4 regions of the Erwinia sorbitola genome follow, and region 1 is predicted to be linked to each of the others. Evidence: riboswitches for the same ligand, from Rfam matches in the RefSeq annotation. Region 1 holds a riboswitch; each other region holds the start of a gene.
What was found. A riboswitch is a leader RNA that binds a small molecule or an ion and turns the genes downstream of it on or off. The one in region 1 is predicted to bind thiamine pyrophosphate.
Positions count from the first base shown of each region.

Region 2: linked by a shared signal. The riboswitch ahead of thiM (hydroxyethylthiazole kinase) and the one ahead of thiC (phosphomethylpyrimidine synthase ThiC) in region 1 are both predicted to bind thiamine pyrophosphate.
Region 3: linked by a shared signal. The riboswitch ahead of tenA (thiaminase II) and the one ahead of thiC (phosphomethylpyrimidine synthase ThiC) in region 1 are both predicted to bind thiamine pyrophosphate.
Region 4: linked by a shared signal. The riboswitch ahead of GN242_RS21480 (FAD-dependent oxidoreductase) and the one ahead of thiC (phosphomethylpyrimidine synthase ThiC) in region 1 are both predicted to bind thiamine pyrophosphate.

Region 1 covers NZ_CP046509.1:4,353,772-4,357,650, reverse strand. The annotation lists gene thiE (thiamine phosphate synthase) at 1-247, opposite strand, end outside; gene thiC (phosphomethylpyrimidine synthase ThiC) at 244-2,193, opposite strand; TPP riboswitch at 2,283-2,383, opposite strand; gene rsd (sigma D regulator) at 2,488-2,994, opposite strand; gene nudC (NAD(+) diphosphatase) at 3,070-3,843, shown strand.
Region 2 covers NZ_CP046509.1:1,564,367-1,568,245, forward strand. The annotation lists gene GN242_RS06975 (PAAR domain-containing protein) at 1-1,292, opposite strand, end outside; TPP riboswitch at 1,704-1,806, shown strand; gene thiM (hydroxyethylthiazole kinase) at 1,841-2,632, shown strand; gene thiD (bifunctional hydroxymethylpyrimidine kinase/phosphomethylpyrimidine kinase) at 2,629-3,429, shown strand; gene fbaB (class I fructose-bisphosphate aldolase) at 3,575-3,879, shown strand, end outside.
Region 3 covers NZ_CP046509.1:2,716,102-2,719,980, forward strand. The annotation lists gene GN242_RS12145 (CHAT domain-containing protein) at 1-918, opposite strand, end outside; TPP riboswitch at 1,052-1,154, shown strand; gene tenA (thiaminase II) at 1,208-1,909, shown strand; gene GN242_RS12155 (ABC transporter ATP-binding protein) at 1,909-2,652, shown strand; gene GN242_RS12160 (ABC transporter permease) at 2,649-3,398, shown strand; gene GN242_RS12165 (ABC transporter substrate-binding protein) at 3,433-3,879, shown strand, end outside.
Region 4 covers NZ_CP046510.1:27,716-31,594, reverse strand. The annotation lists gene GN242_RS21495 (HesA/MoeB/ThiF family protein) at 1-626, opposite strand, end outside; gene GN242_RS21490 (thiazole synthase) at 630-1,400, opposite strand; gene thiS (sulfur carrier protein ThiS) at 1,404-1,601, opposite strand; gene GN242_RS21480 (FAD-dependent oxidoreductase) at 1,598-2,530, opposite strand; TPP riboswitch at 2,687-2,808, opposite strand; gene GN242_RS21475 (choline transporter) at 3,137-3,879, shown strand, end outside.

The sequences.
Region 1 (3,879 bases):
CGCCGTAAGCCTGATGTTTTATCGCCAGGCGCCAGTAATCGTTAATAAACAACCGTGCCTGATACTGCTTGCCCAGAGTAATTGCCTCAACGATTTGCTGCTCAACTTCATGTTCCGCAGACTCTTTAATGCGTAACTGAAGTGTACGTACGCCAGCATTCAGCAGGCGCGCAATCCATTCTACGGTGTCCACCACCGGGTACAGGCCCAGTCTGGCCTCGGTAGTGGGGAAAGCTCCACGACTCATATATTTTCCTCTGATTTCAGGGTGTCAGCGCGATGATACAGTTCACCGCCACGTAGACGAAACTCGTCAGACATCTGTGCCATACCCACTTCGACTGGCCGTGCTTCAGCCTCCTGACGGGCGGCGTATTCACGAACTTCCTGGGTAATCTTCATTGAGCAGAATTTTGGCCCACACATTGAGCAGAAGTGTGCCACTTTACCGGATTCCTGCGGCAGCGTTTCATCGTGATAAGCGCGTGCGGTATGCGGATCGAGTGCGAGATTAAACTGATCCTCCCAGCGGAATTCGAAACGTGCTTTCGACATCGCATTGTCGCGGATCTGTGCTCCAGGATGACCTTTAGCCAGGTCAGCGGCATGGGCGGCGATCTTATAAGTAATCAGCCCCTGCTTTACGTCTTCTTTGTTCGGCAGGCCAAGATGTTCTTTGGGGGTGACGTAGCACAACATCGCGCAGCCAAACCAGCCTATCATCGCGGCACCAATGCCGGAGGTGAAGTGATCGTAACCTGGTGCAATATCGGTCGTCAGCGGGCCGAGAGTATAAAAAGGCGCTTCGTGGCAGTGCTCAAGCTGTTCAGTCATATTGACGCGGATCATCTGCATCGGCACATGACCGGGGCCTTCAATCATGACCTGGACATCATACTCCCAGGCGATTTTAGTTAGTTCACCAAGCGTACGTAGCTCTGCAAACTGCGCCTCATCGTTGGCATCCTGAATGGATCCCGGACGCAGGCCATCGCCTAGTGACAGCGAAACATCGTAGGCAGCGCAGATTTCACAGATATCGCGGAAGTGCTGATAGAGGAAGCTCTCTTTATGATGTGACAGACACCATTTCGCCATAATTGACCCGCCGCGTGACACAATACCGGTCAGGCGTTTGGCGGTCATCGGCACGTAGCGCAGCAGCACCCCGGCATGAATAGTGAAGTAATCAACACCCTGTTCAGCCTGCTCCAGCAGCGTATCGCGGAAAATCTCCCAGGTGAGATCTTCAGCCACCCCGTTTACTTTTTCCAGCGCCTGGTAGACAGGTACGGTACCAATAGGTACCGGACTGTTACGCAGGATCCACTCGCGGGTTTCGTGAATATAGCGCCCGGTAGAGAGATCCATCACCGTATCTGCGCCCCAGCGCGTGGACCACACCAGTTTTTCTACCTCTTCCTCAATCGAAGAACTGACCGCTGAATTGCCGATATTGGCGTTAATCTTCACCAGGAAGTTACGTCCGATAATCATTGGCTCGGACTCCGGGTGATTAATATTGGCAGGGATAATCGCGCGGCCTGCAGCCACCTCCTGGCGAACAAACTCTGCGGTAATATTCTCCGGCAGATTCGCGCCAAAGCTGTTACCCGGATGCTGTTGTCGCAGTACATCACCACGAATCCGTTCGCGGCCCATGTTTTCGCGCAGAGCGATAAATTCCATCTCCGGAGTGATAACCCCAAGCCGTGCATAGTGCATCTGGGTGACGCAGCGACCAGCCAGTGCCCGGCGCGGTTGTGGCAGATTATCAAAGCGCAGATGATCCAGCCCTTCATCTGCCAGGCGCTGCTGGGTATAGGAGGAGCTGAGTTCAGCGATCTGTTCTGTATCTTCACGTCTGATAATCCAGCGGCTACGCAGCTTCTTCAGCCCCGCGTAAACATCAATCGTTGCCGCCGGATCGCCGTACGCCCCGGAAGTATCATAGACAGGTATCGGTTCATTCGCCTCCAGTATCGGTTCTTCTTTGCTGCCGCCTGTTGTGGTCGGGCTTAACTGGATTTCGCGCATCGGCACGCGGATATCAGGCTGTGAACCACTCAGATAAATACGCGTTGAGTTGGGAAAGGCGGTGCCCTGTAATGAGTCGATAAACTGCTGGGCTTCTGCGCGCTGCTCGCGGCGGGTGGCTTTTTTCTCAACAAAGGGTTTTTCAACGATAGACATAGCAAGTTCCTGATAATCAGATGGAAGTTTGCTTGTCTGGAGGCGGGAGTAATAAGAGCGGCGTGAAAAATATGGGTTCACACCGTCACAGGTGATTTACTCTTGTTCCCTTCGCAGGTACTAACCTGATCAGGTTCCGCGGATCCCGAATTAACGGTCTCAGCCCCTAGGGGCACTCCGACAAGATAGCGACTGGTTTTTCAGTCAACGCAGGGGCGAGGCATACCTCGCCCTGACCCCTTAAGCATAAAGAGGCTTCTCGCAAACTACAAGAAATTCACAATATGCCGAGAATCACGCAGGACGAACGAGGGAGGCAGTGTTGGCAGCCTCTTGATTGTCAGCATTTTTTTCTAAGGCCAGCTTGATGAATTTATCCTCAAGGGTAAAACGCGCTTCCAGAGCTTCACCGACGATTGACAGTGCCTGCTGTAATTCCAGACAATTATCATCTTCGATGGCCGTTTCCAGATGAGAATCATAAATCTGCATGATCTGATCGGTATTGGCCTTTAAAGAGGGGTAGATTAGCGACGCTTTTGCCAGCTGCTCAGTCCCTTCAAGCTCCTTGATAAAACGCTCGTACACGGTGAAATGGCCGGTTGAAAGATAATCCACCAGATTTTGGCAGAACGCATTCAGCGCGTTTTCATCGAGCGTAGTCAGCGTTTCCTTGTTAGGCTTAATACCAGCCATTTGGTAATAGGTAACCAGCAACTGCTTGCGTAAGCGCAGACAAAAGTCTACCAGCTCACTGCATCCACCGACGCGCGCGGTGAGGACTTCCAACTGGTTAAGCATGTTCAACTCCGTGAATGTTATATTTTAACGTCTGACCTCAATCCAGTCTTTAAGCTGAGGATGATGAGCAAAATTATGGAACAGGAAATTTTAAGCGTAGACGCTGGCTGGTGGGTTGTCAGCCAGGAACACAAAATTTGGTTACCAAAAGGTGAATTACCGCACGGTAATGCGGGTTCGCTTGGACTGACAGGGCGATCCGGGAGGCCTGTTGGGGAGTGGCAGGGCGAAACGGTCTGGTTGATCTGCGGGGCGCAGCCGCAGGAAATGGGATCGTTACGTCAGCTGCTCGATCAGGAGACCGGCCTGTTCCAGCTAGCCGGGCGCGGTATTCAGCTGGCTGAATTTTACCGTTCACATCGCTGGTGCGGCTACTGTGGCCATGAAATGCATCACAGCAAAACAGAACTGGCCTGCCTGTGCGGGCACTGCCGCCAACGCTATTATCCGCAAATCGCCCCGTGCATTATCGTGGCGATCCGCCGTGGCGATGAGATCCTGCTGGCGCAACATACGCGCCATCGTAATGGCATATTTACCGTGCTGGCGGGATTTGTTGAAGTTGGTGAGACCCTGGAGCAGACCGTAGCGCGTGAAGTAATGGAGGAGAGCAGCATCAGCGTAAAAAATCTGCGTTATGTCTCATCGCAGCCCTGGCCATTCCCTCAGTCACTGATGATGGCATTTATGGCTGACTACGCAGGAGGGGACATCAAGATTGATCCCAAAGAGCTGCTGTCAGCAGGCTGGTATCGATATGATGCATTGCCGCAGTTACCTCCACCAGGAACGGTAGCGCGTCGTCTAATCGAAGATACTGTCGCATTATGTCGCGCGGAAGAAGAATAATGAGAATGTTATTATCTAACTCTTGAAAATATTATT
Region 2 (3,879 bases), 1.9 Mb from region 1:
CCCAAACTTGTGCCGGCTATCACGATACAAATAAGCCCGCCAACACCAGCAGTACCTGCGCCGATAGCAACGCAAAGAGGCATAGCTAAAGCTCCTCCAGCAACACCAACGCTAGTACCTAATGCAAAACTACCTATTTCTGTGTACTTCTTCTTAGTACATTCAGCCTCACGACCCACCGAACAGGCCTCATTGATTTCATTCATGGAATGAACTGCACTGAACGCTATTCCAATATATCCGGTATAACGCATTGCTTTTACATATTTAGCAGCACGCTCGATATGTGTTGCGTAACCTTCTATATCGCCGACTCCTGCCTTATTCCATTTATGCGTGATCGAACTGGTTGATAAACCGAGTGCATTTTTTAATTTAGTATACTCACCGAGTTTCATAGCCTTATTCAGGAAGCCGAATTTAAGCACTGATTCAAGCTCTTTAAACAACTGGCTGCGTTTCACGTAAAATTGTTCACCGATTAACGCACCTCGCGTTATGTAGGTATTTTTATATGTTGTCTGAATCTCTTTGAGAATTTTTTCGATATTCTCAAAATATTTTCCTACCGGGTCGGCTGCAAGTCCAATGCCTTTATCAGCAATGTTAGAAAAGTTGGCAATGGTTGCATAATGCTTATGCAGGAAATTAGCTTCTTCATACGTCAGCGGATCAAGGGCCGCATCAACCCGCGCTTTTGCCTGCTGCATGTGGAGTATTTGTTCGCTGTCCTGTTTTTCAGGATCAACAATCAGCAGAATAGAACCGGCTTTGTATTCCTTACCTGTACCGTTAAGTAAGCGATAAAGTTCTCGCGTCCCATCAGGTTGAACACCTGCAAACAAAGTGTTTTCGAAAGAGTCAGTGGTTGATTGTTGCGGAATCAGGCAGAAACCAGCATCTACACCCGTGCGCTTTTTCTTAGCAGTTTGGTCGCGCTGCTCCGGATCTGTTGGTGTTGTTGCCCATGTGGTTCTGGGGGGCGCATTGATCTGAACTGTGTCTGGTGCAATCAGGAAGTTTGTACCATTCGGACAGCTACAAACGATAGGGGAACCATCTACTGCGGCATCCACACCCTCGTTTGATTGCCTGTAATCACCGGAAGCAATAAACCCAATTTCCCCACATTTAGGGCAGGGGGACGTTTTGTCTCCAATAAACAGTTGTAATTTACCCATAACGGTGATGCCTGATCTGCCTGCATAGCATTCAGAACCCGTAGAGGTTTTATCACCATCAAGGCCAACGTTCCTACCGTGAACGATGCAGCCTCTATTAACCGATGCCATCGTCAATCTCCTTATTTCAAAAACTATCTGCAACAATTCCCCGCCACTGCCTCCTTTTCTCAAATGCTGCCAGCATGTCGGAAGATAGTTTATAGGTATATTGCTGCATAAATCCCTATGCATGTTTGGTAGATAATAGCTGTGATTATTTTACAAATAATATTCACACAAGCAACAAGTATCAGGATTAAATAAATCTACGTTTCGTTGATTTTTTTACCTGTATGTTGAACAACGCACAACAGAAATATCGAAGACCGTCAGGAAGGGTTTTATTTTTCGACGGAAGGCACTTAAAGACACCTTCTGGTTTATGTATGGGATTGCCAAAAGAGAAAGTCTTAACCGGGCTGGCAAGCTTGCATCCACAAGCGACTTCCCCTAATCTGGCAAAAAGTATAGAGATTCTATCTAAATGACTCGGGGTGCCGTTCCTTTCCAAAGCGACGGCTGAGAAAAACCCGCAACACCTGAACTGGATAATGCCAGCGTAGGGAAGTCAGATGCCTGACCGGCATCGCCTTCTTGATCGCCGGTTGGGAGACAATATGATCCAACCTCAACACCACAGCCATGCTGATGTGGCCCACTCTCTGAAGCAGTATCAACAACAATCCCCCCTGATTCACTGCATGACCAACGATGTGGTTCAGACCTTTACTGCCAACGTACTGCTGGCGCTGGGTGCTTCCCCGGCAATGGTGATCGATGCGGAAGAAGCTGCGCAGTTCAGCGCTATTGCCGATGCGCTGCTGATTAACGTCGGAACCCTGACGCGCGATCGCAGTGGCGCAATGCTGGCAGCAATTAAGGCTGCTAACGCAGCCGGACGTCCATGGACATTGGATCCGGTTGCGGCAGGCGCTCTGGATTTCCGTACCACCTTCTGCCATCAGGCTCTTGCGCTCAAGCCTGCCGCTATACGCGGTAATGCCTCGGAAATTATGGCGCTGGCAAAGCTGGAGGTCAGCGGGCGGGGCGTGGATAGCCAGCATTCATCGACAGCGGCATTACAGGCGGCGTTGCTGCTGGCTGCTGAAACCGGCGCGGTGGTGGCGGTGACGGGTGAAGTCGATTTTGTGACCGACGGCGTGCGCATTATCAGTGTGCACGGCGGTTCACCGCTAATGACGCGTGTGGTGGGTACGGGTTGTGCGCTGTCGGCGGTGGTGGCTGGATTTGCTGCACTGCCGGGCGATCGGCTGCTTCATATTGCCAGTGCCTGCCGCGTGGTGGCGCTGGCGGGAGAGCGCGCAGCAGCGGTGGCACAGGGGACGGGCAGCTTTATTCCCGCATTTCTCGATGCTCTCTATCAACTGCATCCGGAGGGGCTGGTATGAAACGCATTAACGCCATGACTATTGCCGGAACCGATCCAAGCGGTGGTGCCGGGATCCAGGCCGACCTCAAAGCCTTCTCCGCGCTGGGTGCCTATGGCACCAGCGTTATTACGGCGCTGGTGGCGCAAAATACCACCGGCGTGCAGTCGGTCTATCGCATTGAACCAGAATTTGTCGCAGCACAGCTCGATTCTGTGCTGTCGGATGTGCGTATTGATACCATCAAGATCGGTATGCTGGCTGAAAGCGCCATTGTCGAGGTGGTGGCCGATCGTCTTAAACAGACCTCCGTGCCCTGGGTGGTGCTGGATACGGTTATGCTGGCAAAAAGTGGCGATCCGCTGCTCTCTGCCGAGGCTGTTACCACTCTGCGTGAGCGCCTGCTACCCCTGGCTTCCCTGATTACGCCCAATCTGCCCGAAGCCGCTGCGCTGCTGGCCTGCGATCCGGCACGCAACGAGCAGGAGATGCGAGAGCAGGGGCGGGCGCTGCTGGCATCAGGCTGTCAGGCGGTGCTGATGAAGGGCGGCCATCTCAGCGACTCGGAAAGCCCGGACTGGCTGTTTACCCGGCAGCTGGAGCAGCGCTTTACCGCTCCACGTATTAACACCCGCAACACACACGGCACCGGCTGTTCGCTATCGGCGGCGCTGGCGGCGCTGCGCCCGCGTCATGATGACTGGGTAAGTACGATGCAGGCGGCCAGGCACTGGTTGCAGGGGGCACTGGAGCAGGCAGACTCGCTGGAGGTAGGGCACGGACACGGGCCGGTACATCATTTTCATCAGTGGTGGTAAGAGGCAGCGCTCTTTCGTGCGGTTAGTTGTGAAAAATGGAGTTAGCAATTTGCCTTAATCACTGTTTTGGGGCCACGCTGTTAGGGTCAGAAAACTGACCAGCGGATCCTGAAGAGGATCCTCACTCATTTTAACAGGAGTTATCATGACGGACATCGTACAGTTATTGGGCAAAGAAGCAGACTCTCTTTTGCAACATCGCTGCATGACTATTCCAGCGGACAACCTCTATCTTCCCGGGGCGGACTATGTGGATCGGGTAATGGTCGATAATAACCGTCCCCCGGCTGTTTTACGCAATATGCAAACCCTGTATAACACCGGACGTTTAGCCGGGACAGGTTACCTCTCTATCCTTCCCGTTGATCAGGGCGTCGAGCACTCGGCTGGTGCCTCATTTGCCGCTAATCCGCTCTATTTTGATCCGAAAAACATTGTGGAGCTGGCGAT
Region 3 (3,879 bases), 1.6 Mb from region 1:
TTTTCTCGCCGCAGGATAACTTTCCGCCCCTACACAGACATCCACCATATTCAAACCAGAGTGCGTCGAGAAATCGCTGTCGATGTCCAGATTTTTGAGCATTTCATGCAAATGGAAGGCGTACATTTTATTATTGTTATTATTAAACTCATTGAAGATTTGAATAAATACAAATTTTGGATCTTTAATTTCCTTGCATCTTTCAATAGCCTCTTTTGCGCTGTTGATGTGGTTATCTTTAAGGAAATCCTGCGCCTCATTAATAGCATCAAACATCTTCTGATGACGTTCACCGCCAGCATAGAAGTCAAAAATAGAAAGCCTTTTTATATCATTAACAAAGGTATTGAAATCATCAGATGCGACAACAGGAGCGAGCCTACTATGGCAGGCAACATAACCTTTTTTGGTGAACTTATCATCGCCGGTTTTGAGGACATTCAGCAAATCGACGATCTGCTGCTTATCCTGCGGAAATCCGGGCTGATTAAATCTTTTTTCAAAAAATGTTTCACTGCCTGAAAACTTCTCTGCATCAAAGATAATACAGGCGCTCTTATCCGGCTGCTGATTAATACGGACAATCAGCTCTTGAATGTCTGCGGAGATCTTTTCTAACAGAATAAACTCTGCCAGACCATGATTTCTCAGGCTAAGATTAATATTTTCAACAAAAGGGTGTAGCGAGTTAACGACATCATCGTCGACGCAGTAAAAATAGAGTTTGCTATACAGCCTTTCACCACTTTCGCTAAACGCAATATAGTAAAGTTTATGGGTTATATGGAGTAAATAATCACGAAAATGAAAATCATGAATAAAATGTAAATCCAGGTCGCTATAGCCAGGAGGATTGATATCAAAATATGATCCAAAACAGCTATTAAAAATATCACTGAGCTCTTTGCTTTGTTCCATGCCCGTAATCCTTTATAAATCTCATGAAAGATGCATAAGATAAATTTATCAGAACAGCCCGAAAAATGTCTATAAATCTGCGCGCTCCAGCGGTTGACAAGGATTGTAATCAAAAATCAAATATCGTATAACAGGCTCCTCCGAGGGGTGTCCTGTGATGGGCTGAGATGGCGTAAGCCGAACCCTTTGAACCTGATCTGGGTCATGCCAGCGAAGGGACGGGTTGGCAGTCACCTCTGCCTGTTCACACCTCCGCCTGCCCGGATCTCCACTTAACTGAGGGGATTCTGTGTCTTATCGTATTCAACCTGTAGATTTCAGCCACGGCCTGTACGGACGTTTACGCCAGCAGGCGGGAAATGACTGGCAGGACTACGTTGCACATCCGTTTATTCAGCAACTTGCCCTGGGCACGCTGCCTGAACGCGCTTTCCGCCGCTATCTGACTCAGGATTATCTGTTCCTGATCCACTTTGCCCGTGCTTACGCCCTGCTGGTAAGCAAGCTGCGCACGCTGCCGGAGATGCGTGCTGCCACCGCCTCGCTAAATGCCATTGTCGCCGAACTGCCGCTGCACCTGGCCTACTGCGAAAGCTGGGGCATGAGCGAAGCGCAGATGATGAGTGAAGCGGAAGCAGCGGAAACCATGAATTACACCCGCTATGTACTGGATATCGGCCACTCTGGCGATGCCCTCGATCTGCTGGTAGCGCTGCTGCCGTGCGTTGCAGGTTATGCGGAGATTGGCCTGCGCCTGCTGCACGACCCCGGGACGCTGCTGGAAGGCAGCCCTTATGCCTCCTGGATCCGTAACTACGGCGATGCTGACTACCTTAACGGCGTGCGTGCTGCCCTCGATCTGCTGGAAAGCGTTGCCCGCCAGCGCGGGGCGGAGAGTCGCTTTAGTGAACTGTCTGAGATTTTCGTCACTGCCACGCGTCTGGAATCCGCCTTCTGGCAGATGGGACTTAACGCGGCCACCCCGACGTGATGGCGATTCACTCCGTTACCCCGCCCGGTATTCAGGTGCGCGATCTGACGCTGTGCTTCGGCCAGCGTCAGATCTTCGGCCCCCTCAGCTTTGATATCCCGGCCGGGCGTTTTGTCTCCTTGCTGGGTGCCAGCGGTAGCGGTAAAACCAGCCTGCTGAAGATTATCGCCGGGCTGGCAGCACCTGCATCCGGCACGGTGTGCGGCAGTGACGGCCTGCCGCTGCCGGGCCGTATCGCCTATATGGGGCAAAAAGATCTGCTCTATCCGTGGCTGTCGATTATCGACAACATCACCCTTGGTGCGCGCCTGCGTCGGGAAAAAGCTGATGCCGGGTGGGCGACACATCTGCTGGAACGCGTCGGGCTGCAAGGTCACGCAGATGACCATCCGGCCGCACTTTCAGGAGGGATGCGACAGCGTGCGGCGATTGCCCGTACGCTGTATGAACGCCAGCCGATTGTGCTGATGGATGAGCCGTTCTCGGCGCTGGATACGCTGACGCGGGCGAAGATTCAGACGCTGGCCGCCGAGCTGCTGGCCGACCATACCGTACTGCTGATCACACATGACCCGATGGAAGCCTGTCGTCTGAGCCATCATCTGCTGGTGCTCTCAGGCGCTCCTGCCGCGATAGATGACACTCATACCATTGGCGGCCTGCCGCCCCGCGCCGCAGACGATGCCGAACTGCTGAAAAGCCAGGGCGAGCTGATGCAGCAGCTGCTAAGGGCCGCAGAATGAGCAGTAAGATCACAACCAGCGCCCGCGGGCTGATCATATTCATCGGGCTGCTATTGCTATGGTGGCTGGCGACGTTAAGCGATATTCCCGCCTTTCTGCTGCCTTCACCCGCCGCTGTTGCCCGCGCCCTGTGGAATGGCCGCGCTTTTCTCGCTTATCACAGTCTGATTACCGCCTCGGAGGTGCTGATCGGACTGGTGCTGGGGGTGATGCTTGGCTCGCTTCTGGCGGTCGGCATGATTATCTTCCCCCGCCTGCAACGCTGGCTGATGCCGCTGGTGCTGACCAGCCAGGCGATCCCGGTATTTGCCCTCGCGCCGCTGCTGGTGCTGTGGTTTGGCTTTGGTATCAGCGCCAAAGTGGCGATGGCAGTGCTGGTCATTTTCTTTCCGGTTACCTCATCTTTCTTTGACGGTATGAGGCGGGTAAATCAGGACTATCTCGATCTGGCCCGCACCATGGGCGCTTCGCGCTGGTCGCAGCTGCGGCATATTCGCCTGATGGCCGCCCTGCCCGCTTTTGGCTCCGGCCTGCGTATGGCCGCCGCCGTGGCACCGATTGGCGCAATTATTGGCGAATGGGTGGGATCCGCTGAGGGACTGGGCTACGTCATGCTGAATGCCAATGCGCGGATGCAGACCGACCAGTGTTTCGCCGCGCTGTTTATCCTGGTGCTGATGACCGTATTACTCTGGGCGACTGTCGATGCCCTGCTTCACCGCCTGATTAACTGGGCACCTGAATAAGCGTTAATGACATTAAAATAATAAGGAATAGAGTATGTTAAAGAAAACCTGCGCTGCACTACTGCTCTGCGGAACCTTTACCTCACCGGCCTTCGCCAGTGAAAAGCTGACGCTGGTACTCGACTGGTATATCAACCCGGATCACGCGCCAATAATGGTCGCCGATCAGATCGGTGCCTTTAAAGCCGAGGGGCTGGATGTGAAGATTATTCCGCCATCGGATCCTTCCCTGCCGCCGCGCCTGGTGGCGGCTAAACAGGCCGATCTGGCTATTACCTATCAACCACAGCTGCACTTCTTCGCGGATGAAGGCCTGCCGCTGGTTCGCGTTGGCACCCTGATCAATTCGCCGCTCAATACTGTGATAACGCTGGATAAAAGCATCACCTCCCCGGCGGGCCTCAAAGGCAAGAAAATTGGTTATTCCGTCAGCGGAATTGAGCAGGCCACGCTCAACACCATGCTCCAGCAGGAAAACATC
Region 4 (3,879 bases), on a different replicon from region 1:
GGTGAGGGGGTGAAACCGAGCAGGATACTGAGTGCCATCTGGGCCTGTAAGGCGCCAAGCGTCGCCACCGCCGGACCCATCACCCCAGCGCTATTACAGTTAGCCGCACTGGCCGGCAGCTGTGGAAAAACAGCGCGATAGCCGGGAGCACTGCCGCAGAATCCGCCCACATAGCCCTGTCGTCCCAGTACGGAAGCGCTGACCAGCGGAATGCGGCGCGGCAGGCAGGCGTCGGAAAGCGAATAAGTCACGGCGAAATTGTCGGCAGCATCAATGGCGAGGTCAATGCCGTTGAGCGCCTCAGCCATCATGCTGGCACCCAGTGCCTGCGGTTGTGTATCGACCTTACAGTCCGGATTACGTGCATTCAGTGCCTGGCGGGCACAGTCAACTTTTAACTCCCCGGTATGCTCCATGCCATACAATGTCTGCCGGTGCAGGTTATGCTCCTCCACCCGATCTCCATCATATATCCGCAAATAACCTACCCCGGCACCGGCCAGCAGTGGCAGCAATGCCGATCCCAGCCCGCCCGCGCCAACTACCAGCACGCGGGCATTCAGCAGCACCCGCTGCCCGGCGTCGCCGATTTCCGGTAGCATTGATTGTCGTTGATAGCGGCTCACAGATTATGACTCCTGAAAGGGAAACTGGGCCATGCCAAAAATTGGCGTGGAGGCGCTCGCCATATCACGGCGTTCTACCAGGCCTGCATGACAGGCATCGTGACCAGCTCGGATTGCGGCAGAAAAAGCCCCGGCCATGCGCACCGGATCCTGCGCTTTCGCCACCGCGGTATTCAGCAGGATAGCGTCAAAGCCCATTTCCATTGCCTGTGCGGCCTGACTGGGGGCGCCGATACCGGCATCAATAATCAGCGGTATGCCTTTAAACCAGGCGCGCATTGAACGCAGCCCTTCGATATTTCTCAGCCCCTGGCCGGAGCCTATCGGTGCACCCCACGGCATCAGCAGTTCGCATCCAGCTTCAATCAGTTTCTCACCAAGGATCAGATCTTCTGTGGTGTAGGGAAACACCTGGAAACCGTCGGCGCAGAGAATGCGGGCCGCCTCCACCAGAGCGAAAGGATCGGGTTGCAATGTGTCAGCGTGGCCAATCACTTCAAGTTTTATCCAGCGGGTATTAAACAATTCACGTGCCATATGTGCGGTAGTCACCGCCTCTTTTACGCTATGGCAGCCAGCGGTATTGGGCAGTATCCGTCTGTTCAGGCCGGTGAGCAGCTCACGGAAGGCAGCGCCGTGGCGGCCCTCTCGCCGCAGACTGACGGTGATAATCTCGCTACCGGAAACCTCAATGGCCTGTTGCAAGATCTCCGGCGAAGGATATCCGGCGGTGCCGAGCAGAAAACGAGACTGCGGAATGAAATCGTAAAACATGTTTTATCCTCCCTGCATCGGTGAGAGCACTTCAAGTTCACAGCCAGCGGTCAGTGCCTGGCTCTCATAGCGTGCGCGCGGCACAAACTGGCCGTTGAGGGCGCTGGCTACGCAGCTGGCATCAATCTGCTGTTCGCGCAGGAGTTCCGCCAGTGTATGAGCGGTGGTATCAATCGGGAGGCCGTTAAGCTGAATTTTCATATCAGTTTTTCCTGCATCAGTTGCTGCATCAGTTTTTCCGCCATTACCGGAGCAAGGAGGAAGCCGTGGCGATACATACCGTTGAGAGACCAGACGCCGTTGTGACAGCGTATGGCGGGGATATTATTGCGGTAGGCCGGGCGTCGGCCGGTGCCACTTTCCACTATCCGCGCCTCTGCCAGAGCCGGATGGATAGCCCAGGCGGCGCTTAACAACTCCATCATGGCGCGTGCGCTAATCGGGCTGTCATCGTCGCTTTCCACCATGGTTGCGCCCAGCATCAGGTGTCCGGCTGCACGGGGTACCAGGTAACAGGGAAAACGGGGATGGAGGATGCGCACTGGCCGGGAGAGCTGAACCTCCTCACTGTGCAGGATCAGCATTTCGCCGCGAACCGCGCGCAGTTCTGGCTGGTCGGCGGCGGCGTGGATCCCCCGGCAGTCAATAATGGTGCCGCCGGGCTGACCCTGATGGAAGCAGACCCCGGCAAGTTGCAGCCCCTTACGCAGCTGTTGCAGCGCACTGCGCGGATCAAGGTGAGCTTCGCCGGCAAAGAACAGCCCACGGGAAAAACGTCCTTCCAGCGCCGGTTCCAGCGTGGCGGGATCTACCCACTGATGAGCGCGCGTCATACGCGAAAAACGGGTGAGTTCGGGGGTGTCACGGGCGGAGGCCACTACCAGGGTGCCGCGATGCTCCACACCGTTAATCCGTGCAGACCACCATGGTGCGGAGCGCTGGCCCAGCTCGATCACTTCTTCCGGGGCGCTCTCCCCTTCACACCATGGAGCCAGCATACCGCCAGCCCAGTGTGATGCCGCACAGTGCTGCTCTGCGGTGATCACCTCTACGGATTCACCGCGTTCAGCAAGTGATGTGGCAACACAAAGCCCGGCGACGCCGTCGCCCAGTACCGACCAGCGGCTCATGTTGGGTGGTTTCCGCAAGACAGAAAAAGTGGAGTTAATAATGTCACGTTAGCCTCTCAAAACATGCTGAGACCCGTGATACAGAGAAGGAAAAAGGCGGGAACTGCTGAAGCCGTGCCCCTTGCGGCAGGTATCCAGAAAGGCCGTACAGGTACGCCATCAGGATACGAGTCTTCCTACGCCAGTATCAACTGGGTCAGGTTCTAAGGGTCGCTAAACCGCGAATAATCGCTCATTAGCCTCTCAGTCTCTCTGGCGAGACTCCCCTGACGGGAACCAGTTTTATTTGACCTGCTGGCTGTCGTCAAGTGGTACAGGATGTTAACGGGGAAAAAGAAGGCAGAATGAGACGCAGAAGTTTTTTTAATTGAATGCTCAATCAATAAAAACTATCATTATTTGTGCTGTTTACACAAAATTTACTTTTGGAGGGTGATCTGGATCATAAACATTAAAGATTAATCAGTGATTTACACTTATACCCATCCTGATGGTTCTCCCAGTGTAATTAGCGGATATACGGCGGATTTTACCCAGTATGCGCTAATGCGCGCTTCGCAGAGCGGACTTCAGGTTTTTTCCTTGAGCATTTTTTGCGGAGAGATTATGCCGACAACTGAAATACCAGGAAAGCCTCAAAAAGATCGTATTAATCCCGTGGTTTTCTACACCTCAGCAGCGCTTATCCTGCTGTTTTCCCTGACCACCATTCTGTTCACAGATTTTTCCGATCGCTGGATCAATCTTACCCTCGACTGGGTTTCTAACACCTTCGGCTGGTATTATCTGCTGGCAGCCACGCTGTACATCGTCTTCGTACTTTTTATGGCCTGCTCACGTTTTGGCTCAATCAAACTTGGCCCCGAACAGTCGAAACCAGAGTTCAGCCTGATGAGTTGGGCGGCAATGCTGTTTGCAGCGGGTATCGGTATCGATCTGATGTTCTTCTCAGTAGCCGAACCTGTGACCCAGTATATGATGCCGCCGGAAGGCCAGGGGCAGACAATGGAAGCTGCACGTCAGGCGATGGTCTGGACGCTGTTCCACTACGGTCTGACCGGCTGGTCAATGTATGCCCTGATGGGCATCGCCCTCGGTTATTTCAGCTACCGTTACGGCCTGCCGCTCACCATCCGCTCGGCGCTCTACCCTATTTTCGGTAAACGTATTAACGGCCCAATCGGCCATACGGTGGATATCGCCGCAGTACTGGGTACCATCTTTGGGATTGCCACTACGCTGGGCATTGGTGTGGTGCAGCTTAACTACGGGCTGAAGGTGCTGTTTGATGTGCCGGAAGGGCTGACTGCCCAGGCCGGACTGATCGTGCTGTCGGTGATAATGGCCAC